DNA from 4 places in the Micromonospora sp. NPDC050980 genome. Region 3 is predicted to be linked to each of the others. Evidence: riboswitches for the same ligand, from Rfam matches in the RefSeq annotation. Region 3 holds a riboswitch; each other region holds the start of a gene.
The links. Region 3 has a riboswitch for cyclic di-AMP ahead of AB0H28_RS24710 (transglycosylase family protein). Riboswitches for the same ligand answer to the same signal wherever they lie in the genome.
Positions count from the first base shown of each region.

Region 1: linked by a shared signal. The riboswitch ahead of AB0H28_RS20895 (hypothetical protein) and the one ahead of AB0H28_RS24710 (transglycosylase family protein) in region 3 are both predicted to bind cyclic di-AMP.
Region 2: linked by a shared signal. The riboswitch ahead of AB0H28_RS29615 (C39 family peptidase) and the one ahead of AB0H28_RS24710 (transglycosylase family protein) in region 3 are both predicted to bind cyclic di-AMP.
Region 4: linked by a shared signal. The riboswitch ahead of AB0H28_RS18375 (NlpC/P60 family protein) and the one ahead of AB0H28_RS24710 (transglycosylase family protein) in region 3 are both predicted to bind cyclic di-AMP.

Region 1 is NZ_JBFAGS010000014.1:56,622-63,678, reverse strand. It holds gene AB0H28_RS20915 (heavy metal translocating P-type ATPase) at 1-1,736, opposite strand, end outside; gene AB0H28_RS20910 (heavy-metal-associated domain-containing protein) at 1,810-2,016, opposite strand; gene AB0H28_RS20905 (metal-sensitive transcriptional regulator) at 2,096-2,395, shown strand; gene AB0H28_RS20900 (YibE/F family protein) at 2,433-3,716, shown strand; cyclic di-AMP (ydaO/yuaA leader) riboswitch at 3,871-4,001, shown strand; gene AB0H28_RS20895 (hypothetical protein) at 4,006-5,031, shown strand; gene AB0H28_RS20890 (carbonic anhydrase) at 5,095-5,748, opposite strand; gene AB0H28_RS20885 (helix-turn-helix domain-containing protein) at 5,916-6,257, shown strand; gene AB0H28_RS20880 (S8 family serine peptidase) at 6,276-6,791, shown strand; gene AB0H28_RS20875 (hypothetical protein) at 6,801-7,057, shown strand, end outside.
Region 2 is NZ_JBFAGS010000046.1:113-7,169, forward strand. It holds gene AB0H28_RS29615 (C39 family peptidase) at 133-990, opposite strand; cyclic di-AMP (ydaO/yuaA leader) riboswitch at 1,200-1,340, opposite strand; gene AB0H28_RS29620 (hypothetical protein) at 1,648-2,406, opposite strand; gene AB0H28_RS29625 (hypothetical protein) at 2,603-2,977, opposite strand; gene AB0H28_RS29630 (acyltransferase) at 3,119-4,288, opposite strand; gene AB0H28_RS29635 (polysaccharide pyruvyl transferase family protein) at 4,440-5,765, shown strand; gene AB0H28_RS29640 (alpha-ketoglutarate-dependent dioxygenase AlkB) at 5,821-6,429, shown strand; gene AB0H28_RS29645 (DNA topoisomerase (ATP-hydrolyzing)) at 6,542-7,057, opposite strand, start outside.
Region 3 is NZ_JBFAGS010000020.1:70,993-78,049, forward strand. It holds gene AB0H28_RS24690 (nucleotidyltransferase domain-containing protein) at 1-71, opposite strand, end outside; gene AB0H28_RS24695 (diacylglycerol kinase family protein) at 113-1,042, opposite strand; gene AB0H28_RS24700 (M4 family metallopeptidase) at 1,476-3,536, shown strand; gene AB0H28_RS24705 (YbaB/EbfC family DNA-binding protein) at 3,733-4,173, opposite strand; gene AB0H28_RS24710 (transglycosylase family protein) at 4,513-5,115, opposite strand; cyclic di-AMP (ydaO/yuaA leader) riboswitch at 5,114-5,258, opposite strand; gene htpG (molecular chaperone HtpG) at 5,619-7,057, opposite strand, start outside.
Region 4 is NZ_JBFAGS010000011.1:79,068-86,124, forward strand. It holds gene AB0H28_RS18370 (peptidoglycan recognition family protein) at 1-1,375, opposite strand, end outside; cyclic di-AMP (ydaO/yuaA leader) riboswitch at 1,608-1,745, shown strand; gene AB0H28_RS18375 (NlpC/P60 family protein) at 1,795-2,790, shown strand; gene dcd (dCTP deaminase) at 2,861-3,439, opposite strand; gene AB0H28_RS18385 (pyridoxamine 5'-phosphate oxidase family protein) at 3,518-4,066, shown strand; gene AB0H28_RS18390 (zinc metalloprotease) at 4,200-5,180, opposite strand; tRNA gene AB0H28_RS18395 (tRNA-Gly) at 5,383-5,456, shown strand; gene AB0H28_RS18400 (aminotransferase class IV family protein) at 5,531-6,307, shown strand; gene AB0H28_RS18405 (GNAT family N-acetyltransferase) at 6,277-6,789, opposite strand; gene AB0H28_RS18410 (NUDIX domain-containing protein) at 6,869-7,057, shown strand, end outside.

The DNA of each region.
Region 1 (7,057 bases), on a different contig from region 3:
CGGCTGGTCGACTTCACCGCGTCGGCCACCGCGAGCACCCCGCGGGCCCGGCCGTCCCAGCCGACCAGGACCGCCGTGCGGCCGGTCGCCTCCGCGCCGGTCGCGGCCTGCACGACCTCCTCGGGTACGTCGAGACCGCGCTCCCGCAGCAGTCGGAGCCGCCCGACCACCACGCTCCGGCCGTCGACCGTGCCGGTCACGCCGAGCCCCTCGGCGTTCGCGAAGTCGCCGACGGCGGGCGGCGGACCGGCCTCGGCCGCGCCCTCGGCGACCGCCCGCGCGATCGGGTGCTCGGAGGCCGCCTCCAGCGCGCCGGCCAGCCGGAGCAGCTCGTCGGCGTCCTCACCGGTCGCGGGCAGCACCTCGGCCAGCGCCATCCGGCCGGTGGTGACCGTGCCGGTCTTGTCCAGCACCACGGTGTCCACCCGGCGGGTGGACTCCAGCACCTCCGGTCCCTTGATCAGCAGGCCGAGCTGCGCGCCGCGCCCGGTGCCTACCAGCAGCGCGGTCGGCGTGGCCAGGCCCAGCGCGCACGGGCAGGCGATGATCAGGACGGCGACGGCGGCGGTGAACGCGGCGGTCGGCCCGGCGCCGGAACCGAGCCACCAGCCGAGCGTGGCGAGGGCCAGCACGATCACGATCGGCACGAAGACGCCGGAGATCCGGTCGGCGAGCCGCTGCACCGCAGCCTTGCCGGCCTGCGCCTGCTCCACCAGCCGGGCCATCTGGGCGAGCTGGGTGTCCCCGCCGATTCGGGTGGCCCGGACCACGAGCCGGCCGCCCGCGTTGACGGTGGCGCCCACCACCGTGCCTCCCGGCCGCACCTCGACCGGCACCGACTCGCCGGTGAGCATGCTGGCGTCGACCGCCGAGGTGCCCTCCTCGACCACGCCGTCGGCGGCGATCTTCTCCCCCGGCCGGACCACGAACCGGTCGCCGACCGCGAGCTGGTCGACCGGGATCCGCACCTCCTGCCCGCCGCGCCGCACCGCCACGTCCTTCGCGCCCAGTTCGAGCAGGGCACGCAGGGCGGAGCCGGCGGTGCGCTTGGCGCGGGCCTCGAAGTAGCGCCCGGCCAGGATGAAGACCGTCACCCCGGCGGCGGCTTCCAGATAGATGTTGCCGGCACCGTCGCTCCGGGTGATGTCGAAGCGAAACGGGTGCGTCATCCCCGGCATCCCGGCGTCGCCGAGGAAGAGCGCCCAGAGCGACCACCCGAACGCGGCCAGCGTGCCGAGCGAGACCAGAGTGTCCATGGTCGCCGCGCCGTGGCGCAGGTTGACCAGCGCGGCCCGGTGGAAGGGCAACCCACCCCAGACCACCACCGGCGCGGCCAGGGTGAGCGAGGCCCACTGCCAGTAGTCGAACTGCCAGGCCGGCACCATGGCCAGCACGACCACCGGCAGGGTCAGCACGGCGGAGACCCACAACCGGGTACGCGCGCCGCGCAGCTCGTCCACCGGTTCGCCGGTCTCGGCCTCCCGGCTCCGTGCGGGCGGCGGCACCACGGCCGTGTAGCCGGTCTTCTCCACGGTGGCGATCAGGTCGTCCGGCGCGACCTCGTCGACGTAGCGGACGGTGGCCTTCTCGGTGGCGTAGTTCACCGTCGCCTCGACGCCGTCCAGCCGGTTGAGCTTCTTCTCGATCCGGGCCGCGCAGGACGCGCAGGTCATTCCGCCGATCGTCAGCTCGATCAGGTTCGGCGCGGTGGGCAGCGCCTTGCCCGTGGTGGTCATCGCGGTACCTCCCCGCTCGGGTCGCCGGTCGCGTGGCCGGTGTCGTGGTCGGTTTCGGCGGACCGTTTGCCGGTCACGCCCCGACGAGGTCGTAGCCGGCCTCGTCGACGGCGGCGCGGACCGCGCCGGTGTCCAGTGGGTCCTGGCTGGTGACGGTGACCCGGCCGGTGACCAGGTCGACCTGGACGTCGGTGACGCCCGGCAGCGCGGTCAGCTCGGCGCTTACCGCGTTGACGCAGTGGCCGCAGGTCATGCCGTTCACCTGGTAGGTGGTGTCCATCTCGCCCTCCGATCTGATACCCCTAGGGGGTACAAGCCGTACGCTACCATACCCCCGAGGGGTACGCTATCCTCGGCGCATGACCGCGCCGTCCACCCCGACCCGGGGCTACACCGCCAGCAAGGACCAGCTCCTCGCCCGGCTCCGTCGCGTCGAGGGCCAGGTGCGGGGCATCGAGAAAATGGTCGAGGACGACCGTTACTGCATCGACGTGCTGACCCAGATCTCGGCCATCCAGGCCGCACTGGACAAGGTCGCCCTGGGCCTGCTCGACGGCCACGCCCGGCACTGCATGCACGAGGGCGCGGCCGAGGGCCGAGCCGACGAGATGGCCACCGAGATGATGGCCGCCGTCGGCCGCCTGATGAAGCGCGGCTGACCCACCCGACCACCCGCCGTGACAGTTGGGAGACGCCGTGGGCGCCGACCACACCCGACCCGCCCCCGCGCCGCCGCGCGTGCGTCGCCTGCTCCTGGCGACCGTGGTGCCGCTCTTCGTGCTCACCGTGATCGCGGCGCTGGTGCTCTGGCCCAGGCAGGGGCCGGAGCCGGCGGCCGGTGAGAACGTGCCGCGCCACCACGGCACGGTGACCCGGGTGGTGACCGAACCCTGCCCACCGACCCCGGAGGCGCCGGCCGGCGGCGACGGCCCGTGCGGCACCGTCACCGTCGCCGCCGAGCAGGGCCCGGACGCGGGCCGGCTGGTCGAGACGCCGATCCCGGCGGGGCCCGGCGCGCCGCGGATCGAGGTCGGCGACGAGGTGATCCTGGTCGAGCTGACCGACCCGGCCGACCGCACGGTGAAGACCTACAACATCGCCGAGCACCAGCGCGGCACGCCGCTGATCTGGTTGGTGGCGCTCTTCGCCGCCGCGATCGTGGCGTTCGGCCGCTGGCGCGGGCTGGCCGCGCTCGGCGGGCTGGTGGCCAGCTTCGCCATCCTGCTCGGCTTCGTACTGCCCGGGATCTCCGCCGGGCGATCGCCGCTGCCGGTGGCGATCGTCGGCGCCGCGCTGATCATGTTCGTGGTGCTCTACCTGACCCACGGGATCACCGCCCAGACCTCGGTGGCGGTGCTCGGCACGCTCGGCAGCCTGGTGGTCACCGGTGTGCTCGGCACGCTGGCCACCGCCGCCACCCACCTGACCGGCTTCGGCAGCGAGGACGCCACCACACTGTCCATGTTCCAGGGCGACGTGGACCTGCACGGGCTGCTGCTGGCCGGCATCATCATCGGCTCGCTGGGCGTGCTGGACGACGTGACGGTCACCCAGTCGGCGACCGTCACCGAGCTGGCGCGCGCCAACCCGGGGCTGTCCCGGCGGCAGCTCTACCGCGCGGCCACCCGGGTCGGCCGCGCGCACATCGCGTCCACCGTGAACACCATCGTGCTGGCGTACGCCGGCGCCTCGCTGCCGCTGCTGCTCCTGCTGGTCGCCGACTCCCGCCCGGTGGGCGAGCTGCTCACCAGCGAGTTCCTCGCCCAGGAGATCGTCCGCAGCGCGGTGGCCACGCTCGGCCTGATCGCCGCCGTGCCGCTGACCACCGCGCTGGCCGCGGTCGTCACCACCGCCGGCCGGCACGCACCGGACACCGCCCCGCCGCCGGCACCCCCGCCGCCCCGGAGGCGGGACGAGGCGCTGGAGGCGCTCGGCGGGTCGCGGCCCGACGACTCCAGAAGTACGCAGGCCGCATGGTGACACTCCGCAGCGTGACGGCCGACGCAAAACGCGATGCTGCTCACGCTGGGCAACGGTGAATTCTCGCGATTGGTCGGCTTCCGGACGTAGATCCCCGGTCGGGATCTCGGGTAACCTCGCCCCCGGTCACCGCCGAAGGCGCGCACCGGCGCCTGCGGTGCCGCCGCCCAATCGCCTTCGGGCGAGCCGGGGAACCAGGTACATGGGGTGAATCCGCGCGAGCGGTAGGGGCCGCTTCCGTCCCGAACCCGTCAGCTAACCCGGTCGGCGGTCGACGGAAGGGAACACTGTGACGGCACCCCTGCGCCGCTGGTCGACACCCGTGGTGTCCGTGCTCGCCGCGTTCGCCGTGCTGGTCGGGCCGACCCCGGCGACGGCCGCCCCGCACAACGCCGCCCCCAAGCCCTCGGGGCACGCGGAGGACGACGAACCACCGCTCATCACCGAGGCGATCGACTCCGCCAACCGGAACTACCTCCAGGCCAAGGCGAAGCTCGCGAAGTCGGAGGAGCGCCAGAAGCGGCTGGCCGCCGAGAAGGCGGCGGCGGAGGCCGAACTGGCGGCGCTCAGCCCGCAGGTCAACCAGATCGCCGCGCAGTCCTACCGGACCGGTCGGATGGGCGCGATGGCGATGCTGTTGGAGAGCAGGTCGCCCGACTCCTTCGTCAAGCGCGTCAGCGCCCTGGACGAGCTCAACCTCTTCAACGCGCAGCGGCTCGCCGCCATCAACGCCGCCCGGAACCGCGCCGAGCAGGCCAAGATCGCGGCCGACGCCGAGGTGCGCGAGCAGGAGAAGCAGACCAACGCGATGGCCCGCGAGAGGGCGGCGGCGCAGAAGGAGCTGAAGCTGGTCGGCGGGCTGGGCTTCACCGGTGGTCTGGTCTCGGCCACCTCGGCGGTCGCCAGGATCGGCCCGGGCCGCACCGCCGACGGTGGTTGGAAGTCTGAGTCGTGCAGCGAGAACGACCCGACCACCTCCGGCTGTGTCACGCCGCGCACGCTGCACGCGTACAAGGAGGTCAAGCGCACCGGCTTCGACCGCTTCGTGGGCTGTTACCGACCGGGCGGGCCGTGGGAGCACCCCAAGGGCCGGGCCTGCGACTGGTCCCTGCAGAACAGCGGCTTCGCGCCGTGGCACAACAACGACACCCGCAGGTACGGCAACGAGGTGGCCGCCTTCCTCATCCGCAACGCGGACCGGCTGGGCATCTACTACGTGATCTGGAACCGGCAGATCTGGTTCCCGGCGACCGGTTGGAGTTCCTACAGCGGGCCGTCCAACCACACCGACCACGTGCACATGTCGCTGCTCTGATCCGGTGGGCACGACCGTAAGGGGCCGCCCTCGGGCGGCCCCTTCTCCGTGTCCGGGCGCGACTCAGCCGGCGAGCGCCGGGTCCGCCGGCGCGGCCGGCGCGGGCAGCGGGGCCGGCGACTTGGCCACCGTTCGCACCTCGCCGCCGCTGAGCCGGTACGACATGCCGACCACCGCGCACGTCCCGCCGGCCACCCGCTCGGCGAGCACCGTCGAGCGGGCCGTCAGGGTCTCCACCGTCTGCGCGATGTGGACGTCGATGATGCCGTCGAGGTCCTCGACGCCCTGCCGGGCGGCGCGGAGCAGGCTCGGTGAGACGGCGTCCACGACCGAGCCCAGGTGTCCGGCCGGGGCGGACCCGGTGCGGACCGCCTCGCGCGCCGCCTGGACCGCGCCGCACGAGTCGTGGCCGAGCACCACCACGAGCGGCGTGCCGAGCACGGTGACCGCGTACTCCACGCTGCCGAGCACCTCGGGGCCGGCGGTGTGCCCGGCGGTGCGCACCACGAAAAGGTCACCGAGGCCCCGGTCGAAGATGATCTCGGCGGCGAGCCGGGAGTCGGAGCAGCCGACGATCACCGCGAACGGGTGCTGCCCGTCGGCGACCGCCGTCCGCCGCCCGGCGTCCTGGTTCGGGTGCTGCGGCACGCCGGTGACGAACCGGTTGTTACCGGACCGCAGCTCGGCAAGAGCCTCATCGGGGGTGCTCGGGGTCATCGCTGCTCACCTCGTCCTCGCGGGGAACGACCAGGCCGGCCGCCGTGTCGGCCTCGCGACCCACCGTCACACGCGGCCGAAGGCTCGTCAAGATTTCGTGATACGCATTTCATACGTCATCGTCCCCGCTCGCGTCGACTCGGAGCGCGGACCGGGAAAGCCATACGATGACCACCATGGCGACCACATCAGGGGAGGACGGAAGCCGCCGCAACTGGACCTTCCTCACCAACCACGGCCACGTGCTGCTGGCCATCGCGCGCAACCCCACCGCGCGCCTGCGGGACGTGGCCGACGAGGTGGGCGTCACCGAGCGGGCGGCCCAGGCCATCGTCGCCGACCTGGAGGCCGGCGGCTACCTCCACCGCACCCGGGTGGGCCGCCGCAACGAATACACGATCAACCCCAGCGGTCGGTTCCGGCACCCGGCGGAGGCCGACCAGCAGGTCGGTGCGCTGCTCGACCTCTTCGCCGTCGAGCCGGTCCGGGACGCCACGCCCGAGCCGTGACCGAGCGCCCGCCCCGGCATCGACGAACAGGGCGGGACGAGCTTCGCCACCGCGTACGTCTCGGGCGTCGCGGCGCTGGTGCGGGCGGCGCACCCGGCCATCAGCCCGCAGGAGGTGGCCTACCGGCTGACCCGCACCGCCGACAACCCGCCCGACGGGCACAACGCGCAGGTCGGGTACGGGATGGTCAACCCCTACCGGGCGGTCACCGGGTTGCTGGGCACGCGGACGGATCCGCCACTGGGCGCGATGCCGGCTCCCGCGCCGCGCCCCGACCCGCTGGCCCGGCAGCGCACGGTCGCGATCTGGGTCGCCGCCGTCGGCGCGCTGCTGGCCGGCGTCCTGCTGACGCTACGGCCGATCCTGGTACGCGGACGGCGGCGCGGCTGGCGGCCCGGCCGGCGCGAGGCCGCGGCAACTGACCCGGTTCGGCCGGACGGCGCGCGACCGAGGGCGTCCGTCCACAGCGATCCGTGGGGCGGCTCACGTAACCGGCAAGATCGTCGAGCTGCACGATTGGGTGTCGACCGATAGGTTGATGTGGTGCTGCCCGTAGCGTTCGCCCCGTCCGCCTGGACGGCGATGCTGCGCCGGATCGCCCGCACGGCCGTGACCACCCTGGCGTTGGTCGCGGGCCTGCAGGGCTTGGCCGCCACTTCCGCCGACGCCGCCACCACCGCCGACGCCGCTTCGACGGCGACGCGCCCCGCAGCGGCGGTCGCGACCGTCGACGTCGGCCCCGCGTTCGCGACGGCCGGCGCCGGGGGCACGCACACCGCGCCGGTCCGGGTGACCGGCAC
Region 2 (7,057 bases), on a different contig from region 3:
CCGACGCCTACGCCCAGTGGGAGCAGCAGGCGGCAGACCTCGTCCACCAGCACTGGAACAAGTAAGCAGACACGCCGAAGGCCGGCACCCGGAAAGGGTGCCGGCCTTCGACGCGCGTACCGGGAAGGGAGGTCAGGCGGAGTAGCCGCGCGTGGCCATCCAGTTCGCCAGGTCGATCGTGGTCACCCAGTACGACGGCAGCGACGGGTCGGCCGAGTCGGCGATCCGCACGGTCCGGCCGTCGTTCTGGTAGCCGACCACGGCGATGTAGTGGCCGCCCGGGAACGAGTGCCAGCCGCCGTTGGTGTCGGTGGCATCACCGGCGACGTTCGAGACGACCGCCCGCCCGTCGTTGACCGCCCGGACGACGTCGGCCTGGAGCTGGTCGATCTGCCCGCGGGTGGCCGCGCCGGGAATCATTCGCGTCCGGTACGGGTCGCCCTTGACCTGCTGGTTGAGCACCCGGGTGGTGTCCTCGGCGGAGTTGGTGCCCATCTCGGTGGTGCCGAGCGCGACGGCCAGGGTGTCCTGGCTGCGCTCGATGCCGTTGGCGCTGAGCGCGTTGCGCACCGCGGCCGGCCCGCAGTAGTAGTAGGTGGTCTGCGCCTGGTAGTCGTAGTCGAGCACTTTGGTCGACGGCGGCTTCGGCTTGGCCTTGCGGGTGGTGGTGTCCGGGTCGGCGGTCTTCGCCGTCGGTGCGGCGCTGGCGCTGGGCGACGCGCTCGGCGATGCGCTCGGCGACGCGCTCGGCGACGCGCTCGGCGACGGGACGGTGATCCGGGCCTCGCTGCGGCCGGCAGTGTCGCCGAGACGGCCACCGAGGTCGGCCACCGAGGCGGTGTTCTCCTGCCGGACCGGGGCCTCGTCGGCGGTGGTGAGGGCGGCGCCGGTGCCGCCGGCCAGCACGAGGGCGGCTGCCGAACCGGCGATGATCTGGTACGGACGTTCGGTCACGAGGCGCCGCAGTTGACGCTTCAGGTAAGGCTGCACGGTGTTCCTCCACGGGGGGTGAGCGGCACGCGCCGGCCCGGCGCGCGGAGGCACTCACGCGCGCTGGTGGACGGCAGGGCCGCGGGAAGCCACGCCCGGACGGCCGGGCGAGGCAGGGGGTCGGGTGGGCGTCGCCGGTCAGGCGAGCGTCGGCACCCGGAGGCCGTGGAGGCAGGGGGACGATCGGGGGCTGGTGGTCACGAGGATGGAACTCCTTCCGTGGCCGCCGACCGGGTTAGCTGACGGATTCGGGCGGGAAGTACGCCCTACCGCGGCCGTGGCTCGCGGATTCACCCCGGTGTTGCTGTGGGTCCCCGGTTCGTGTGTGCACGATTAGGCGGGTCGGCGCGGCGTCGCCATCGGCGATCGGAAACCGCACCGGACGCGCCGACACTACCGGTGGGTACAGGCCCTGCCAAGCGGCACCACCTGCGTAAACACAACTGCCGACTACGGATTTGGAACAGCCTGTCACTCACTTCCCTCAATGGGACAAGGGGCTGCGACGGGCGCCGGCGGGCGGAAAGAGGGACATCCGGCCGGCGGGGAAACGGGCACCAGGCACCGGACCGGTCATGCGTTCGGGCGACCGCGGGCCGGAGGGCGCAGGTGAGCGGCCTCACCACACTCGGTAACGATTCGGCAGAGGTGGCCCGCTCAGCCCACCCGGGCCGGCCGCCAGCGGGCACCGGACGCGGACGCCGGGGCCGGTACGCGGGTCACCGCCGGGGGCCGGGGCGCCGGAACGGGCCGCAACGCCACCGCAGCCGCAAACGCCTCGGCGGCGAGCGTCCGGGCCGACTCGGCGGCCCGTTCGGCGTCCTGCCAGGCCAGACGCTCCCGTTCGGCGGCCACCTCCCAGCCGGCACGGCGCCCGTCCCGGACCGTGCGGGCCAGCGTGATCTCCTGCTCGGCCGGGTGGCGACGCGGATCCCACCCGTTGCGGTGGGCCAGCACGTCGGCGAGTTGGCGGGCGGTCAGGTCGCCCCGCCAGTGCGCGGCCATGGCGGCGTGGTGCAGCCAGCGTTCCCGGGCCGCGTACTCGGTCGGGGTGCGTGGGGTGCGCGGCGCGGGCAACGCGCCGGCACCGGCCAGACGTCGGGCCGCCGTGTCCGCCTCGTCGTACGCGGTCCAGGCCGTGTCCGCCTCGCTCCGCGCGGTCAGCCACTGCTCGCGGCGGCGGCGGGCGGTCTGCGCCGCGCCGGCGGCGGCCACCGCCACCTCGGCGGCGTAGCGGGTCAGGTCGGCGCGGTGAACGGCTTCGGCGTCGACCGGCTCGACCTCGGTCTCACCGTCGCGTTCGGGACGGGCGACCAGCACGGCGAGCAGGACGAGGGCGAGCACGGTCAGGACCGACCAGATGGCGGCGGCCTCGGGAACCGCGGTGAGGAAGTTGAGGAGAACGGTCTGCGACATGGTCGGCACCTCACGGGAGACGATGGCGGGAGGATCCGCACCGGCCGGTCGGCGCGGGGTCGCGCTCGGGCGGCGCCGGACCACCGAGGGGCGGGTGCGGGGTGAGGTTCGGGTGGATGCGGGCCGGCCGCGCCCGTGGTGGTCAGCGGACGGGTGGGGCCGTGGCGGACCAGGGGCGGGCGGGGCCCGTGACCGGTCAGCGGGCGGGCGGGGCCCGCGGGCCGGCCGGTGCCGCCGATTGCCCGGCCGGGATCGGGAACGGACCGGTCGGCGCGACGGCGGCGCCCGCCAGCGGCGGTTCCGCGACGCCGGCCGGGTCGCTCTGCCGGGTGAGGTCGCGTTGCCGGGCGGCGGGGGAGTCGTCGCGCTCCGGTCGCGGGACGGTCGGCGTGCCGACGGCGGCGCGGACCGTCAGGCCGGCGGCCGGGCCACCCGACGCCGGTGCGGCCACACCCGCCGGCAGCGTGGCGGTGCCGAGCGAGAAGGCGACCACCACGGCCAGGCTGGCCAGCATCCGTGCCGCCCAGCGCGCCACCCACCACACGGGACAGGTGAGCGCGATCGGAAGCACGGGTACAAATTACCGCCGATTCCACAGTGCCGCACCGTCGCCGGGCGTGTCGCGACACCGCCGGGCAGGAACGCCACCGGTAGAGACGCCGGCGGGTAAGGACGCCACCGGGCGGGAACACCAGGGAGCCGGTCGGGCCGCTCAGTCCGGTCGGCGCCGCCCGGCGTACTCGATCGGGCGGGAGGTGTCGTCGGCGGCCGACCTCGGCGCCGGCACACCCGGCGCGGCGGCCGGCGCCCGGCGGCGGGACGGGCCGAGGCGGCGCATCATCGGCACCTCCACCCAGCGGTGCAGGGCGGCGGCGAGCGCCAGGGTGAGCAGCAGGAAACCGAGCACCGCGACCGGACCCCGCCAGCCCGGCAACCCGGTGCCCCAGTCGCCGGTGAGCCGCAGGACGGTCACCATGACCAGCACGTGGACCAGATAGAACGCGAACGAGACCTCGCCGAGCCAGACCATCGGACGGGATCGCCAGGGGGTCCGCCGGCCCCGCACGTCGGCGTCCGCCGCGGCGGCGATGACCAGCAGGTACGCCACGGCGAGCAGCGCCGCCCACAGTTCGGCCCGGATCCACAGTGCGGCGATCACCCAGGTGGCGACGAAGAGCAGGCTGGCCGCGGGGAGGTTGGGGCCACGCCAGCGCTGGCGGCGCATCAGCTCGGCCGCGGCGGCGCCCATCCAGAACTCGAAGGACCGGGTGACCGGGAAGATCTGGGTGAACCACCACCGCTGGTCCTCGGGCACCAGGTGCTGACCGGGCCAGAGCGCCAGGATCAGCAGCGGCGCGGCGACCAGCGCCACCCGCAGCCAGCCGGTGCCGGCCCGGCGCAGCCACGGCACCACCAGCGGCAGGCACAGATAGAAGGCCAGCTCGCAGGAGAGCGACCAGCTCACGTTGTTGACGCTGTAGAAGTAGCCGTTGAGCGGGATCCACGCCTGGACCAGGAACAGGTTGCCGATCGCGGCCCACGGCAGGATCGGGTCGGCGAACCAGGCCGCCACGGCCAGCGCCGCCACGAACGTCACCAGGTGATTCGGGTAGATCTTGGCGAACCGGCGGCGCAGGAACGTCCGCGCGCGCTCGCCGTCCCGGTACGACCAGACCAGCACGAACCCGCTGAGGACGAAGAAGAACTCGACCCCGGAGAGGCCGAGGCTGAACGCCTTGTCCACCACCGCCTTCCACTGCGGCTCGGCGATGATCCGCATGGTGCCGGCGTGGAAACCGAAGACCAGCAGGGCGGCGATCCACCGCAGCCCGGTCAGCGACGGCAGCCGCGGCGCGCGGGTGGTGGTCGGGGCACTGGTCATCCCGGGCACCCTACTCCGGTGGTAGGCGGCCGGTTCCCGCACGGCGGCGTCCGGACGGTCACCGGCGGGCGGGCGGATAGGATTTCCGTTCCCGCACCCGTGGGTGCCCCGCTGGCGCCCGCCGGGCCCGTACCGGAAGGTGAGCAGCCGAATGCACCAGAGGATCCTCCTGCGCGCCCGCAAGGGCCCGTTCGACGTGCTGACGCCGGAGGAGACCTTCGGCCGCAACTGGATCAGCGACAACACCGGCAACCTGGTGTTCAGCCACGCCGCGCACAAGCTGCTGGCCACCTCCACGGCGGAGATCACCGCGACCCGCAAACCCGCCGACCCGCGCGACGCCGACGAGATCAACGAGCGCCACGACGTCTTCGTCGTCCCGCTGGCCAACGCCTTCCGCCGCAGCTTCGTCCACCGACTCGAACCGCTCACCCGCCTGATCGAACGGCTCAAGATCCCGGTGGTGGTCCTCGGCGTCGGTGTGCAGACGAACGTCGACGGCGACCGGGAGTACCTGCGCCCGATCGACGACGCGGTCACCGCGTTCTGCCGGGCGGTGCTCGACCGCTCGCACAGCATCGGGGTACGCGGCGAGATCACCGAGAGCTACCTGCGTACCCTCGGCTTCTCTGCGGTGGAGCAGATCGGCTGCCCGTCGATGTTCCTGCACGGCGACAACTTCCGGCTGGAGAAGACCCGGTCCGAGTTGACCGCCGACGCCCGGATCGCGCTGACCATCTCCCCCTACGTCGCCTCGATGGCGCAGGTGGTCCGCCAGCACCGGGAGCGCTACCCGAACCTGTGCTACATCCCGCAGGACCTGCGGACCCTCGGCACGCTGCTCTACGGCGACGCGCCCGAGCACCGGGGCAAGAGCAGCGAGATGCCGCTGCACACCTCGCACCCGCTCTTCGTCGAGGACAAGGTGCGGATGTTCGTCGACCCGTGGACCTGGATGTCGCACCTGTCCGGCTTCGACTTCAACTTCGGCACCCGCATCCACGGCACCATCACGGCGCTGATCGCCGGCACCCCCGGCTACCTCTTCGCGCACGACTCGCGCACCCTGGAACTGGCCCGCTACTTCGACATCCCGCACCGGATCATGCGGGACGTGCCGGCCGACGTCGACGCCGCCGACCTCTACGCGGAGGCCGACTACACTGCGCTGAACGCCGGTCACAAGGAGCGCTTCGCCACGATCACCACGTTCCTGGCCAAGCACGACCTCGGCACGTCGTTCGCCGACGGCGACAGCGCGGCGGCGTTCGACCGGCGGGTCCGCGAGACGGAGTTCCCTCCCGGTGTCCGGCCCGCCGCCGCCACCCCGCCCGCCGAACTGGTGACCCGGATCCAGCGGCTCCGCGACGAGAACCTCAAACTCGCCGACACCGTCCGCACGCTGCGCACCCAGGGGCTGCGCGAGCGGATCAGGCAGGCCGTCCCGGACCCGGTCCGCCGGCTGCTGCGGCGCTGATCGATCGTACGCCTGTACGATCGTGGGCGTGCCGGACATCGCGTACCAGCCCTCGATGCTCGACCTGGCCGAGCAGGGCCCGACCCTGGGCCCGCTCACCGGGCCGACCGGGCGGCACGAGCTGAGCCGGGGCGCCTGGGTCGACCACCTGCCGGGCTGGGTCCGGGGCTCCGACGCGGTGCTCGACACGCTGCGGCACGACGTGCCCTGGCGGGCCGAGCGCCGCACCATGTTCGACACCGAGGTCGACGTGCCCCGGCTGCTCTGCTGGTATGCCGCCGGCCGGGAGCTGCCGCATCCGGTGCTCACCGCCGCCCGCGACGCGCTCACCCGGCACTACGCGCCCGAGCTGGGTGAGCCGTTCGTCACCGCCGGCCTGTGCCTCTACCGCCACGGCCGCGACAGCGTCGCCTGGCACGGCGACACCCAGGGCCGCTCCGCGCACACCGACACCCTTGTCGCCATCGTCTCGTTCGGCTCCCCTCGCGCGTTGCTGCTGCGCCCGCGCGGCGGCGGCCCCAGCCTGCGTTTCCTGCTCGGCCACGGCGACCTGGTGGTGATGGGCGGCTCCTGCCAGCGCACCTGGGAACATGCTGTGCCGAAGACCAGCCGGCCGGTCGGCCCCCGGGTCAGCGTCCAGTTCCGCCCCGCCGGAGTGTCCTGACCGCCCCCCCACCCCCTCACCCGATGATTCACGGAAAGAGGGGCCATTCGGGGCGGGATGGCCCCTCTTTCCGTCAATCAGCGCCCGGAGGTGGGGGGGTGGGTGGGGTGGGTCAGTTGCGGTCGATGTGGTGGCCTACCACGGCGGGGCCGAGCATGACGGCGAAGCCGGAGCCGTCGCGGCGCGGGTCGGCCGGGGGCAGCTCCACCGGGTCGCCGGTGGCCGTCGCGCCCACCGGGCGTGGGCCGATCCAGGCCACCGACAGGTCCGTCTCGCCCTTGAGCAGCCGCTGCGCGCGCACGCCGCCGGTCGCCCGCCCCTTCGCCGGGTACGCCTTGAACGGCGTCACCTTGACCGTGGCGCCGGTCGACGTCACCACCATCTGCTCACCGTGCTGGGCGTCGTCGGCCCGGACCGCGCCGAAGAACACCACCCGCGCCCCGGCGGGCAGGCTGATGCCGGCCATCCCGCCGCCCTTGACGCCCTGCGGCCGGACCAGGGACGCCGCGAAGCGCAGCAGCGACGCCTCCGAGGAGACGAACGCCAACGTCTCGGCGCCGTCGGTCAGCCAGGACGCGCCGACCACCTCGTCGCCGTCCCGCAACGAAATCACTTCGAACTCGTCCGA
Region 3 (7,057 bases):
AGCTCGGCACCGAGCACGCCCCGGGCGCGCCGGACCAACTCGGCGAGGTAGTCCCGGACGTCGTCGCGCATGCCGACATCCTGCCCGGCCAGGAGCGGACCGGCCCGGGGGGTCAGTCCGCGCGCTCCGGGCAGCAGACCGTCAGCCCGCCCGGTGCCACCTTGACCTTCAACCGCTTCGCCGTGCCCCGTGCGCCGCCGTCCAGCTCGTACGTCTTCGGCGCGGCGAACCGCACGGTGACCTTGCGGCCCCGGGTGATCCGCACGAACGGCGACTCGTCGGAGCGGCCGGTGGCCATCCGGCCCAGCGTGCGGGCCCAGTCCACCGCGCCGCTGGCGGTGGCGACGCCCACCTCGAGCGCGCCGTCGTCGGGTCGGGCGTCGTCGAAGGCCGGGATGCCGCCGGTGATGGTGCCGACGTTGCCGAACAGCACACAGCTCGCCTCGCCGTCGAACCAGTCGGCGCCGTCCACCCGGATCCGGGTGCGCACGCACTCGCCGCGCACGTGCCGCAGCCCCGTCCAGACGTAGGCGAACCGGCCGAGCCGGCCCTTGAGCTTGCGGTCCGCGTCGCGGATCAGGTCGCCGTCGAACCCGGCGCCGGCCATCACCGCGAAGTGCTCCCCGTTGATCCGGCCCAGGTCCAGCCGCCGGCGCGGTCCGTGCAGCGCGATCCGGACCGCCGCGGGCAGGTCGGCGGGGATGCCGAGGTTGGTGGCGAAGAGGTTGGCGGTGCCGGCGGGCAGGATGCCCATCGGCACGCCGCTGCCGGCCAGCGCGTCGGCGCACCGTTGCACCATGCCGTCGCCGCCCCAGACCAGCACCAGGTCGGCGCCCTCGTCCAGCGCCCGGCGGACCCGGTCGGGGGCCTTGCGGCTCTTCGGCACCTCGTGCCACAGCAGCCGCCCGACTCCGGCGCCGGCCAGCCGGGCGCGCAGCTCGTCCAGACCGCCGCCGAACGTCTTCTTGCGGTGGGCGACGACCGCGACGACACCGGTCGCCACGGCTGCGGTGTCGGCGCGCTCGGCCGGGTTCGTCCCCATGGGGGTCCTGGTACCCAGGGCCCGCCCGGCGCACGCCTGCCGGTGCGGCGCGGTTCCGGCGCAACCGCGCTGAAACTCTGTGCACGATCCGCGAACTGCGGCAATGCACGCAGGTCGGGCACCCCGCCGTCCATCGTCGACAATGTTCACCCTGATCAGGTGCTATTGAAGATCATTGCTTCCTGAATCCGGGTCGACGGCGAGGTGTCCGGCAGTCGTCGGTTGCCCGGGTCACCCATTGCTCGCGACTCCGACGGCGTGTGATTGTGCAGCAAGCGAGTCGTCGAACCCCCGGCGGCTCGGACGGTCGATCTGTCGACCCGGAGCCACGCCGGCAGCTCCGGTGACCGGCCGTCACCCCCGCCTCGCACCATCGCGCCGCCCGACCCCACCGGGCTCCGTGCTGCGCGCCTAGGAACAGGAGCAAACCCCCTTGAAGCTCTCACCTCGCCTCGCCGCGCTCACCGGCGCGGCCGCGGCCGGCGTGATCGCCGCCGGCACCGCCGCGGCCGTGCAGGCCGCGCCCCCCGGGCCCGCCGCCCCCAACCCCGCCCAGGCCCGCGCGGCGGCGGCCGACTCGGCCCGCGCACTGGTCGCGGACCGCCCCGCCTACCTGCAGGCCGGTTCCGACGACGCGTTCGTGCAGAAGCCGGTCATCTCCTCCGAGGGCACCCAGTACGTGCCCTACGAGCGCACCTACAAGGGACTGCCGGTGGTCGGCGGCGACTTCGTGCTCGCCACCGACGCCGCCGGCAACCTGAAGTACGCCTCGGTCGCCCAGCAGCGGCCGATCGGCGCGCTCGCCACCACCCCGAAGCTGACCTCGGCCGCCGCCGCGAAGAAGGCACGCGCCCAGCTCAAGACCGTCAGCTCGGTCGAGGGCACCACGCTTGTCGTCTACACGCTCGGCGCCAGCCCGGCGCTGGCCTGGGAGACGACCGTGCGCGGCACCAACGCCGACGGCCCCAGCCGGCTCACCGTGGACGTCGACGCCCGGACCGGCGCGGTCCTGGGCACGCAGGAGCACGTCGTCGCCGGCACCGGCACCGGCGCCTGGAACGGGCCGAGCCCGCTCACGTTGAACACCACCAAGTCGGGCAGCACCTACACCATGAAGGACCCGACCGTCACGAACCTGAGCTGCCAGGACGCGGCGAACAACACCACGTTCAGCGGCACCGACGACGCCTGGGGCAACGGCACCGCCACCAACCGGGAGACCGGCTGCGTCGACGCGCTGTTCGCCGCGCAGACCGAGCACAAGATGCTCAGCCAGTGGCTGGGCCGCAACGGTGCCGACGGCAACGGCGGCTACTGGCCGATCCGGGTGGGCCTGAACGACCAGAACGCCTACTACGACGGCAGCCAGGTGCAGATCGGCAAGAACACCGCCGACCAGTGGATCGGCTCGCTGGACGTGGTGGCCCACGAGATCGGCCACGGCATCGACGACCACACCCCGGGCGGCATCTCCCGGGGCGGCACCCAGGAGTTCGTGGCGGACACGTTCGGCGCGGCCACCGAGTGGTTCGCCAACGAGCCGTCCAGCTACGACGCGCCCGACTTCCTGGTCGGCGAGAAGATCAACCTGGTCGGCTCCGGCCCGATCCGCAACATGTACAACCCGGGCGCGCTCGGCGACCCGAACTGCTACTCCAGCAGCGTTCCCGGTGGCGAGGTGCACGCCTCCGCCGGCCCCGGCAACCACTGGTTCTACCTGCTGGCCAACGGCAGCAGCCCGACCAACGGGCAGCCGTCCAGCTCCACCTGCAACGGCAGCAGCGTGACCGGCCTGGGCATCCAGAAGGCCATCAAGATCATGTACAACGCGATGCTGCTGAAGACCTCGTCCTCGTCGTACCTGAAGTACCGCACCTGGACGCTGCAGGCGGCGAAGAACCTCTACCCGAGCAGCTGCACCGAGTTCAACGCCGTCAAGGCGGCCTGGAACGCGGTGAGCGTGCCGGCGCAGTCCGGTGACCCGACCTGCTCCGGCGGCACGACGCCCACGCCGACCGCCACCTCCACCCCGCCGTCCGGCGGCTGCTCCGGCAACAAGCTCGCCAACCCCGGCTTCGAGTCGGGCAACGTGAACTGGAGCGCCACCTCCGGCGTCATCACCACCGACAGCGGCCAGGCCGCGCACAGCGGCTCGTACAAGGCGTGGCTCGACGGCTACGGCTCCTCGCACACCGACACGCTCAGCCAGTCGGTGAGCATCCCGGCCGGCTGCCAGGCGACGCTCACCTTCTGGCTGCACATCGACAGCGCGGAGTCGACCACCAGCACCGCCTACGACAAGCTGACCGTCAAGGCCGGCAGCACCACGCTGGCCACCTACTCCAACCTGAACAAGGCCACCGGCTACGTGCAGCGATCCTTCAACATCTCGTCGCTGGCCGGCACCACGGCGACCATCTCGTTCAGCGGCGTGGAGGACGCCTCCCTGCAGACGTCCTTCGTCGTCGACGACACGGCGGTCACGCTGAGCTGACCGCGACACGAACGGCCGGCCGTCGGCTCCCGACGGCCGGCCGTTCCACGTCCCGGCCGGTTGCCTGGCGCAGGTGCGGGGAGGTGGCGGCACCCACGTGTCCCCGAGACCGCCACCTCCCCGCACCGGAGTCGATCAACAGCCGAAGCGCGCCAGCGGGCGGGCGTTCGTCCGCCGTTGAGGGCGGTCGGGCGAGTCAGGCGGGGCGGGACGCGGCGGCGCGGTCGCGGCGGATCCGCGCGGCCACCTCGTGCATCGTGCGGCTGAACAGCTCCGCCTGGTCGGGCGGGCCGCCGAGGCGGGCGGCCAGCGCGTCGGTGTCCGCCCGGGCGGACGCGCTGACCTGAGCGTCCAACTCGCTCAGCGCGTCGTTGACGGCGTCGACGAGGTGTCCGCAGAGGATATCCAGCGGCACCCCGGCCAACTCCGGGTCCACGACGACGGAGTGCAACCGGCCACCCTGGACGGCGACCGCCCGGACCCGGCCGCCGGCAGCCGCACCCTCGGCCAGCAGCAGCTCGCCCGGCTCACCGTCGGCGAGCCCGCAGGCCCGGGACCGCATCGCGGCCAGCGCCTGCTGCGTGCGGGTCAGCAGCTCGTCGAGGCTCGCGGCGGCCGAGAACGCATCGTTGGTCATATCCGCGCTTTCTTCACGTCTTAGCCGAGCCTCGTGACCATAGCAACCGGCGCCGACGGAACCTCGTCACCAGCCGCGCCCGGCCGGGCAGGTGACGCCGGGAGCAGGGCGGACACCTCCGCGCCCGGCGTGTCGCGCAGACCGCGAACGCCCGGCCGGACGAACCGGCCGGGCGTTCGCGTCGTCCAGGCGCGACACGTCCCGAGGGACCACGACGCGCGGAGCCACCGGACGGTGTCGCGGAGTGGCAGGCACCCGCACGACGCGACACCGGCCCCACGGCGTGCGACAGGGCTCAAGAGCGCCGGCCCGCCGCGGGACACCACCCGCGGCCGGGGATCAGCGCAAGCGCAGCCGCTGCCCCGGGAAGATCAGACCCGGGTCCTCGCCGACGACCGCCCGGTTGCGCGCGTACAGGACCCGCCAACCACCGGCGACGTGCTTCGCCGCGGCGATCCCGGACAGCGTGTCGCCGGGCCGCACCAGGTGGGACCCGGTGGTCGGTGCGCCGCGCCGTTCCCCGCCCGACGGGCGCGAAACGGTCTTCTTCGTCGGGCTGGCGGCCCTCTTCGTGGACGCGGTCGAGCCCGACCCGGCCTTCCTGCCGCAGACCGGCCAGGCGCCGATGCCCTGCCCGGCGAGGACCTTCTCGGCCACGGCGATCTGCTCGGCGCGGCTGGCCAGGTCGGCCCGGGCGGCGTACTTCTGGCCGCCGTAGCCGTTCCAGGTGCTGCGAGAGAACTGGAGCCCGCCGTAGTAGCCGTTGCCGGTGTTGATGTGCCAGTTGCCGCCCGACTCGCAGCGGGCGACGGCGTCCCAGTTCACGCTCGCGGCGCTGGCCGGCGCGGCCGGCCCGAACAGTGCCGCGGCACCGGTGGCGGCGCCGGCGACGAGCGCGCCGACCACGGTCCGGCGGCGCCGGGATGAGTATGCAGTTGACATGTGGATTCCTCCACGCCGACGAGGTGAGCTGTCGGGTTCGGGCCGAGGAGCCCGGCCGCCGGTGGCGGCTTCACCCCGAGGTGACGTGCACCATGGAACCTGTGGGTCCCCCGCTCCCGCCTGAGGTTCGGGTACCACCGGCCGGCGGCGGGATTGGGCGTTGCCGGACCGTGGTGTCCGCGACTGCGAACGGAACCGACGCTAGGGACGATTCGCGACGATCGACCACTTCTTGTGACGTTCTTCACCCGGTCGGGCTACCGCGTCCAGGGACACGAGTTCGCCGTCGCCGACCTGAGGTGGGGCTACCGTGGGGCGGGACCGGGCCAGATCGCGCGAGGAACGGAGCGGGCCGGCGCCCGGCGCACCCGGTGGGCATCGGGGTGGGCGCGTACCAGCCGCGGATGCTGCGGCTGGTCGGGACGCCTCGATCCTTCCGCACCTGCGGGTAAGGAGGGGCCCCTTGTTAACGCCAGGCGTTAACAAGGGGCCCCTCCTTACCGCTAGAGGCCGCGGGCGAGACGGTCGGCGAGGACGCGGGTGAAGCGGGCCGGGTCGGCCAGCTCGCCGCCCTCGGCCAGCAGCGCCATGCCGTACAGCAGCTCGGCGGTCTCGGTCAGCGCGGCGGTGTCGCCGCCCTCGCCGTGGGCCTTGCGCAGGCCGGTGACCAGCGGGTGGGTCGGGTTCAGCTCCAGGATCCGCTTGACCCGGGGCACCTCCTGGCCCATCGCCCGGTACATCTTCTCCAGCGTCGGCGTCATGTCGTACGCGTCGCCCACCACGCAGGCCGGCGACGTGGTCAGCCGGGTGGACAGGCGCACCTCCTTGACGCTGTCGGTGAGCGCGTCGCCGAGGAACGCGAGCAGGTCGGCGTACTCCTGCCGCTCGGCCTCCGCCTGCTCCTTCTCCTCCTCGGTCTCCAGGTCGACCTGGCCCTTGGCCACCGAGCGCAGCGTCTTGCCGTCGTACGCGCCGACCCGCTCGACCCACACCTCGTCCACCGGGTCGGTGAGGATCAGCACCTCGTAGCCCTTGGCCCGGAACGCCTCCAGGTGCGGGGAGTTCTCGATGGTGGAGCGGTTCTCGCCGGTGGCGTAGTAGATCTCGGTCTGCCCGTCCTTCATCCGCTCGACGTAGCCGCGCAGCGAGGTGGGTTCGGCCGGGTCGTGGGTGGAGGCGGCGCGCACCAGGTCGAGCAGCGTCTCGGTGTTGTCCGGGTCCTCCAGCAGACCCTCCTTGACCACCGGCCCGAATTCGGTCCAGAACGTGCGGTACGACTCGGCCGACATGTCCTTGAGCGTGCCGAGCACCTTCTTGACCAGCCGCCGGCGCACCGCGCGGATCTGCCGGTCCTGTTGCAGGATCTCCCGGGAGATGTTGAGCGACAGGTCGTGCGCGTCCACCACGCCCTTGACGAAGCGCAGGTAGTTGGGAATCAGCGCCTCGCAGTCGTCCATGATGAACACGCGCTTGACGTAGAGCTGCACGCCGCGGCGGCCCTGCGGGGAGAACAGGTCGAGCGGGGCGTGCGAGGGCAGGAAGAGCAGTGCCTCGTACTCGAAGGTGCCCTCGCCCCGCATGTGGATGGTGTCGAGCGGGTCGGCCCAGTCGTGCGCGACGTGCCGGTAGAACTCCTTGTACTCGGACTCGTCGACCTCGTCGCGCGAGCGCGCCCAGAGCGCCTTCATCGAGTTGAGCGTCTGCTCCTCGCGGACGGTGGCGCCGTCCTCGCCGGGCTTGTCGACGGTCATCCGGATCGGCCAGGCGATGAAGTCGGAGTATCGCTTGACGATCTCCCGGATGGTCCGCTCGTCGGTGTAGTCGTGCAGGTTGTCGTCGGTGTCGACCGGCTTGAGGTGCAGGGTGACCGAGGTGCCCGGCGGCGCGTCCTCGACCTGCTGGACGGAGTAGGTGCCCTCGCCGGTGGACTCCCATCGGGTGC
Region 4 (7,057 bases), on a different contig from region 3:
GCCGGTTGGTGGCGAAGTCCGGGTCGATGGTGACCAACCCGGTGCGCGGGGTGCCGGTGGTCCGCAACGGCGCCTTCATCAGGTCGAAGTAGTGCGACCAGTCCCAGTAGGGGCCCGGGTCCCAGTGCATGCCCTTGACCGTGCCGGCCACGGTGCCGGGCACGTTGTCGTGCCCGATGATGTGCTGCCGGTTCAGCGGGATGCCGAACTTGTGCGCCAGATACCGGACCAGCTTCGCCGAGCTGCGGTACATCGCCTCGGTGTACCAGGTGCCCTGCCCGGCGAAGCCCTCGTGCTCCAGGCCGATGGACTTGGCGTTGACGTACCAGTTGCCGGCGTGCCAGCCGACGTCCTTGGCCTTGATGTGCTGGGCGACGTAGCCGTCCACCGAGCGCAGCGTGTAGTGCCAGCCCAGGTAGTCGGCCCGCTTCACCAGATCGACGCTGGGGTCGAAGTAACCCTCGGTGTCGTGGATGACGATGTACTCGATCTTCTGCTGCTTCGGCCGGTCGCCCAGGTCGTGGTTGCCGTAGTCGCCCGGGTCGGCGCTGAGCTGCTCGTAGGGGGCGGGAATCCACTCGCAGGCCAGCCGCACCGGGCACTCCAGCCCGTCCGGCCGCGCGGCGTGGCGCAGCCCGAGGCGGGCGAGGCGGCTACGGTCCGGCTGCGCGGAGGTGGCGGCCAGCGTGACCCGCTGCCCGTCGTCGGTGGTGCGGGTGGCGCCCTGGCCGAGCTGGTCGTAGACCTCGTCGGCGAAGGCCGCCGCCGCGTCGGAGGTGTCCGCGCCGGAGTAGCGAGCCACCGCGCCGTACCAGGCCGCCGGGTCGCTGCCGGCGCCGACCGGCCCGCCCAGTGCCTTCTGGTACGAGGCGAGCAGCGCGGCGCCGCCCCGGATGTTCGCGGCCGGGTCGGTGCGCAGCTTGCGCGCGTCGAGCCCGGTGAGCGTCGCGGCGGCGTCGAGCGTCTGGAGCGAGGCCGCCGGCAGCGGCGTCTCCCGGGCCGGCGCGGCAGCGGTGGCCGGGTCGAGGGTGAGCGGGCGTGCGTCGTCGCCGCGCGGGTCCTCGTCCTCGTCGACGTGCGCGCTGCCCGGCCTGGCGAGCACGTGGGTGGCGTCGGTCAGGTGCATCGGGCCGTAGCCGCCGCTGGTGCTGGGCTGGCCGGGGTGGACGTCCCAGCGGGACTCCAGGTAGGAGACACCGAGCAGCACGTTCTGCGGCACGCCGTACTCGGCCGCCGCGGCGGCGTACTGCTGCTGCCGGTCCCCGGCGGACGGTGGCGCCGCGGTCACCGGGCCGGTGGTCGCGAGTGCGGTGGCGGTCGCCACGGCGGCGGCGAGCAGTATCCGTCTGCCCGACGGCGGGGGTGAGAGGTGCATCGAACCTCCTGGACAGGGATGGGGGTCACTGCGTCCCCCACCCTCACTCCGCGAGCCGGGAGGGTCAATACCTTTCCGGTAGGTAATCTGTCATGAAAAAAAGCTTCACGCCGGTTCGGTCGGCGCGGCCGGTACGGAGTGTCACGGCCGTTCGGGTTGCGGATCGGTAACACGGGTACCTACTCTGGTCAGTCGTCGGCCGCCAGTCTCACCGTCCACCCCGGGCGGTGACGGTCCGACACCGCCGAGTCGCCCACGGGCGAACCGGGGACCCAGGTAACCGGGGTGAATCCGCAGCCACTGCGGTAGGGCGGCTCCCTTCCCGCCCGAACCCGTCAGCTAACCCGGTAGGCGGTCAGACGAAGGAGAACCGACGCCCGGTGGCACACCATGCCCCGCGGCCGACGTCGAGCCGGTCGATGGACCGGTCCGCAGTCGTGCCGCGATCCCGCTGGTCCCGCTTCACCACCACACTCGCCGCGCTGGTCGGCGCCGCCGTCGTCCTGACCGGCGGCGCGACGGCGGCCCACGCCGAACCCTCGGTCGCCGAGATCGAGGCCCGGATCGACCGCGACTGGAACAAGCTCGAACCCGTCATCGAGCAGGTCAACGCCGTACGCGAGCAGCTCGCGGTGCGGCGCAAGCAGGCCGACGCGCTCGGTAAGCAGATCGCCCCGCTCCAGGCCCGGGTGGACGCCGCGCTCGGGCAGGTCGGCGGGCTCGCCGCCGACGCCTACAAGGGCGACAACCTCTCCACCGTGAACGCCCTGCTGGGCAGCCGCTCGCCGAGCGAACTGGTCAGCGGCCTGGAGATGCTCGACCGCTTCGCGCACCACCAGCAGCAACAGGTCCGCGACATCGCCGCGTTGCGCGACGAACTGTCCGCGAAGAAGAAGCCGCTGGACGCGATGGTCGCCGACCTGAGCCGCACCGAGGCGCAACTCGCGGCGAAGAAGAAGCAGATCGACGCCGAGATCGCCAAGCTCCAGAAGCTGCGCCTCAAGGTGTACGGCAACGGCGGCGGCGGTCCGCTGCGGCCGGCTCCCTGCCCCGCCGGATATCCCGGCGGCGCGGCCGGGGTGGCGGTCAAGTTCGCCTGCGCCCAGATCGGCAAGATCTATGTCTGGGGCGCGGCCGGCCCGGACCACTTCGACTGCTCCGGCCTGACCATGGCCGCCTGGGCCAAGGCGGGTGTCTCGCTGCCGCACAACGCGCGCCAGCAGCACAACGTCACGAGTCGGGTCAGCCGCGCCGAGCTGCGCGCCGGTGACCTGGTCTTCTACTACGGCGACCTGCACCACGTGGGGATGTACGTCGGCGACGGCTGGGTGGTGCACGCCTCTCAGTCCGGCAAGCCCATCACCATGAAGCGCGTCGACGACGGCGACATCAACAGCTACGGCCGCCCCGGCTGAGATGCAAGGAGGGGCCCCCGGTTAACGCATTCCGCATAACAGGGGGCCCCTCTTAACAACTCAGCAGGCGTCAGCGGGTCGGCCAGGTGCGCCAGCTCTGCCAGGACCGGCTCGGCGTCGGGCCGCGCTGGCCCTGGTAGCGCGAGCCGTAGACGGCCGAGCCGTACGGGTGTTCGGCCGGCGAGGAGAGCCGGAAGATGCACAACTGGCCGATCTTCATGCCCGGCCAGAGCGTGATCGGCAGATTCGCCACGTTGGACAGCTCCAGCGTGACGTGGCCGGAGAAGCCCGGGTCGATGAAGCCGGCGGTGGAGTGGGTCAGCAGCCCGAGCCGCCCCAGCGACGACTTGCCCTCCAGCCTGCCGGCCAACTCCTCGCCCAGCGAGATCACCTCGAGCGTGGAGGCGAGCACGAACTCGCCCGGGTGCAGCACGAAGGGCTGACCCTCCGGCACCTCCACCATCGAGGTCAGGTCGTCCTGCTGCATCGACGGGTCGATGTGGGTGTAGAGATGGTTGTTGAAGACCCGGAACAACCGGTCCAGGCGTACGTCGATGCTGGACGGCTGCACCAGCGTGGGCTCGAAGGGCTCCAGCGCGAGCGTGCCCGTCTTGATCTCGGAGACCAGGTCGCGGTCGGAGAGCAGCATCGGAACACCATAGCGACCGGTATCGGTGACCTGCGTGTCGGACTACATCTTCGTACACCTGTTCGATAGAATGTCCGCATGGCTTCCTGGTTCGAATTCGCCGCCGACGAGCCCCGCCTCGCCGCCGAGATCCGCCTTCTGATTAAGCAGTACGGGCCGGGCTTCGGCTACCTCGCCACGGTCCGCGCGGACGGTGGTCCCCGGGTGCATCCGGTCTCCCCGCTGATCACCGACGACGGGCTCTGGTGCTTCGTCATCGACTCGCCGAAACGGCGCGACCTCGAACGCGACGGCCGCTACGCGCTGCACTCGTTCCCCCCGGAGGAGAGCGACGACGAGGCGTACGTGGCGGGCCGGGCGCACCCGGTGGCCGATCCGGCCACGGTGGCCCGGCTGGCCCGGCTCGGCCGGGCGGCTCCGCAGGGCGACTGGCGGCTGTTCGAGTTCACCGTCGACGTGGCGATGCTGACCCGGCGCGACCAGGTCGCCCGCCCCGGCGCCGGCCGGCCGCAGATGCGCCTCTGGCTCGATCCCCGGGGCGGCGCGCCGACGCTGCGGCGCGACCCGCTCATCCCGGAGGGCCGGCGTGGCCGGCACGGCTTCGACACTCGCCGCCCGGCCGCCTGACCGGCCGCTCTCGGCCGGGCCGGTCAGGCGGTCGGCCGTCGTCGACGGTGGCCGTCCACCCACGACCGGGCCGGAAACGACGGGTGCCGGCCCCGTCCGAGGACAGGGCCGGCACCGTACGCGGTTCGTCGGGTCAGGCCGCGCGGTAGGCGTTCCACGCGGTGAGCATGCGGCTCGCCTGGCCGGCGGTGAACTGGTACATGCAGGAGTCGTAGGTGTAGTCCATGAAGTTGGTGATCGGGTCCTTGCCGCTGGCGGAGCAGGTGTCCCGGCCGGTCGGGCACTGGTAGGCGGGGGATGCCTCGGCCGGGGTGTCGGAGACGCTGTCGCCCGAGCCGGAGCACCCGCCCTGGAAGGTGTGGTAGAGGTTCAGCCAGTGGCCGATCTCGTGGGTGCCCGTGTCGCCCTGGTTGTAGTTGGTCGCCGTGCCGCCGGGGAGCGACTCGTTGAGCACGACCACGCCGTCCATCTTGTCCAGCTTCCGCTTCGGGAACGTCGCCCAGCCGAGCAGGCCGTCGCTCAACTCACCGAGGTACATGTTGAGCGTGTTCTTGCCGCCCGTGCGCAGCGAGGTCTTCATCGACCGCTCCGCCGAGGAGCCCTGCACGATCGGGTACCACGACGGGTTGGTCACCCGGTTGATCTTCGTGAGCTGGAACGAGAACGCGGTGGCCGCGCCGCCGGTGGAGCCCGAGTACGACTGGTTCAGCACGCTGATCTGCTGGTTGATCAGCGAATCCGGGATGTTGCCGCCGGCCCGGGTGCTGTTCTCCTGGATGACGTGCACGACGACCGGGATGGTCACGGTCGCCAGCGGGGTGACGGCGCCGGTCCGGAAGTTGGCCCGTTCGCGCTGGGCGGCGGCGAGGTCGGCCGCACGCTCGCGTACCTGCTTGGCGGTCAGGTGGTTCGGGTCGAGCTTGGCGTGGCCGCCCTTGGCGACGCGGGCGTCGGCGTGCGTGTCGGCCGGCTCGGCGCAGACGCCGGCGGGGGCGGCCGAGAAGGCCGAGGCAGCGGGGACGACGCCGACGGCCGCGGTGCTGAGCAGCAGCGCGAGGGTCGACGTCGCGACACCGGCGGTACGCCGGGTCAGCAGGTTGGGACGGGGTCCCATGGGCCCACCTCTTTCTGACGACGTGACCGGGGGTGTGTCACGCCGGGTCGGAAACGTGGAGCAGACGTTACATCCCATCGACGGATTTGAGAACGGCCATATGTTGCCGGCGTGCAACATCGCTTGATCAACCGCCCGGACCGCTCCGGCGGGGGTACCTGGGTGCACGGGTGTGGTGACCTCAGGTACAGTGGTGCCGCCTGCGGGTGTAGTTCAATGGCAGAACATCAGCTTCCCAAGCTGACAGTGCGGGTTCGATTCCCGTCACCCGCTCCAGCACGAAGGCTCTGGTCCAGGAGCAAGTCCCGACCAGGGCCTTCGCTGTGCGCGGCGGTAACTAGAGTCCCGACATGGGCTTCTTCGCGGTGCACCGCAACGGCAGGCCGGCGACCGCCGACGACCTCGCGCCGCTCGCCTTCGCCGGGAACGCCCACTTCACCGCCATGCAGGTGCGTGCCGGCCGGGTACGCGGCCTCGACCTGCACCTGGCCCGCCTGCAGGCGGCATCCCGGGAGCTGTTCGGCGCCGCGCTGCCCGACGACCGGGTGCGCGACGCGATGCGGGTCGCGGTCGGGGCCGGCCCGCCGGACGTCACCCTGACCGCCACGGTCTATCCCGGCGAGGGCGAACCCGACCTGCTGGTCCGGACCCGCGCCCCCGCGTCACCCCCGGCGGGGCCGCTGGCGCTGGCGGCCTATGAGCACGAACGGTTCCTGCCGGCGGTGAAGCACGTCGGGGAACTGGCGAAGAGCTTCCTCGCGCGCCGGGCCGTCCGGGACGGCTATGACGACGCGGCGTTCGTCGACCGGGCCGGCCGGCTCGCCGAGGCGACCATCTGGAATCTGGTGTTCACCGACGGCGACTCGGTCGTGTGGCCGGAGGCGGACATGCTCGTCGGCACCACCATGGCTGTCGTCCGGCGGCAGTTGACGCGACTCGGCGTGCCGCAGCGGACCCGGCCGGTCACGGTCGACGACCTGGCCGACTACGCCGGGGCGGCGGTGCTGAACTCGCGGACGCCGGGCGTGCCGGTGTCCCGGATCGGCGCCGTGACGATGCCGGCGTCGGCGTCGTTCCTGGGCACGCTGCACCGGGCCTACGAGGCGGAGCCGCCGGTGGAGATCTGAGCGGTCAGGTCGCGGACATGCCGCAGGCAGGGCTGCCCGCCGAGGTGCACCTCGCCCGCCGGCACGAACCCGGTACGTCGGAGCACCGCCAGCGACGCCGGGTTCGCCAGCGCGGCGACGGCGACCAGCCGGCGTAGGCCGTACTCGTCGCGGGCCAGGTCGCAGACGCGGCGGACGCCGTACTGAGCCAGGCCGCGGCCGGCGGCGTGCCCGGCCATCCGGTAGCCCAGCTCGGCGGTGCCGTCGGCCACGTCGACCAGGTTGAACCGCCCGAGCACGGCACCCTCGTCGTCGCTGAGCACGTGGAAGCGGCAGGTGCCGCGGTCCTGCTCGTCGAGCAGGGCCGTGTGCCGGTCGGCGAACTCGGCGAAGTAGTCGTCGCCCCGGTCGCGCACGAACCGGGCGAAGTACGCCCGGTTCTCCCGCTCGAATCGCAGCACCGCAGGCGCGTGGTGGGCGGTGAGGCGTTCGAGTCGCGGCACCGCGTCAGGTTAGCCGGGTCGCCCAGGAGGATCGAGGTGCGGAGCGACACGGTCGTACCCGGTTGGCAGCATCGGCGGCATGCGGGACGAGATCCGGGCCCTGGTCGAGGCGTTGACGCCGGGCGACGCGCAGGAGGCACGGCACCGGCAGGAGGCGCTGGCCTGGCTGGCCGGCACGGAGGACATCTTCCGTCGGGCCAAGCCACGCACTCCCTCCCCGCACCTGGTCGCCTACTTCCTGCTCCGCGACCCGTCCGACGGCGCGGTG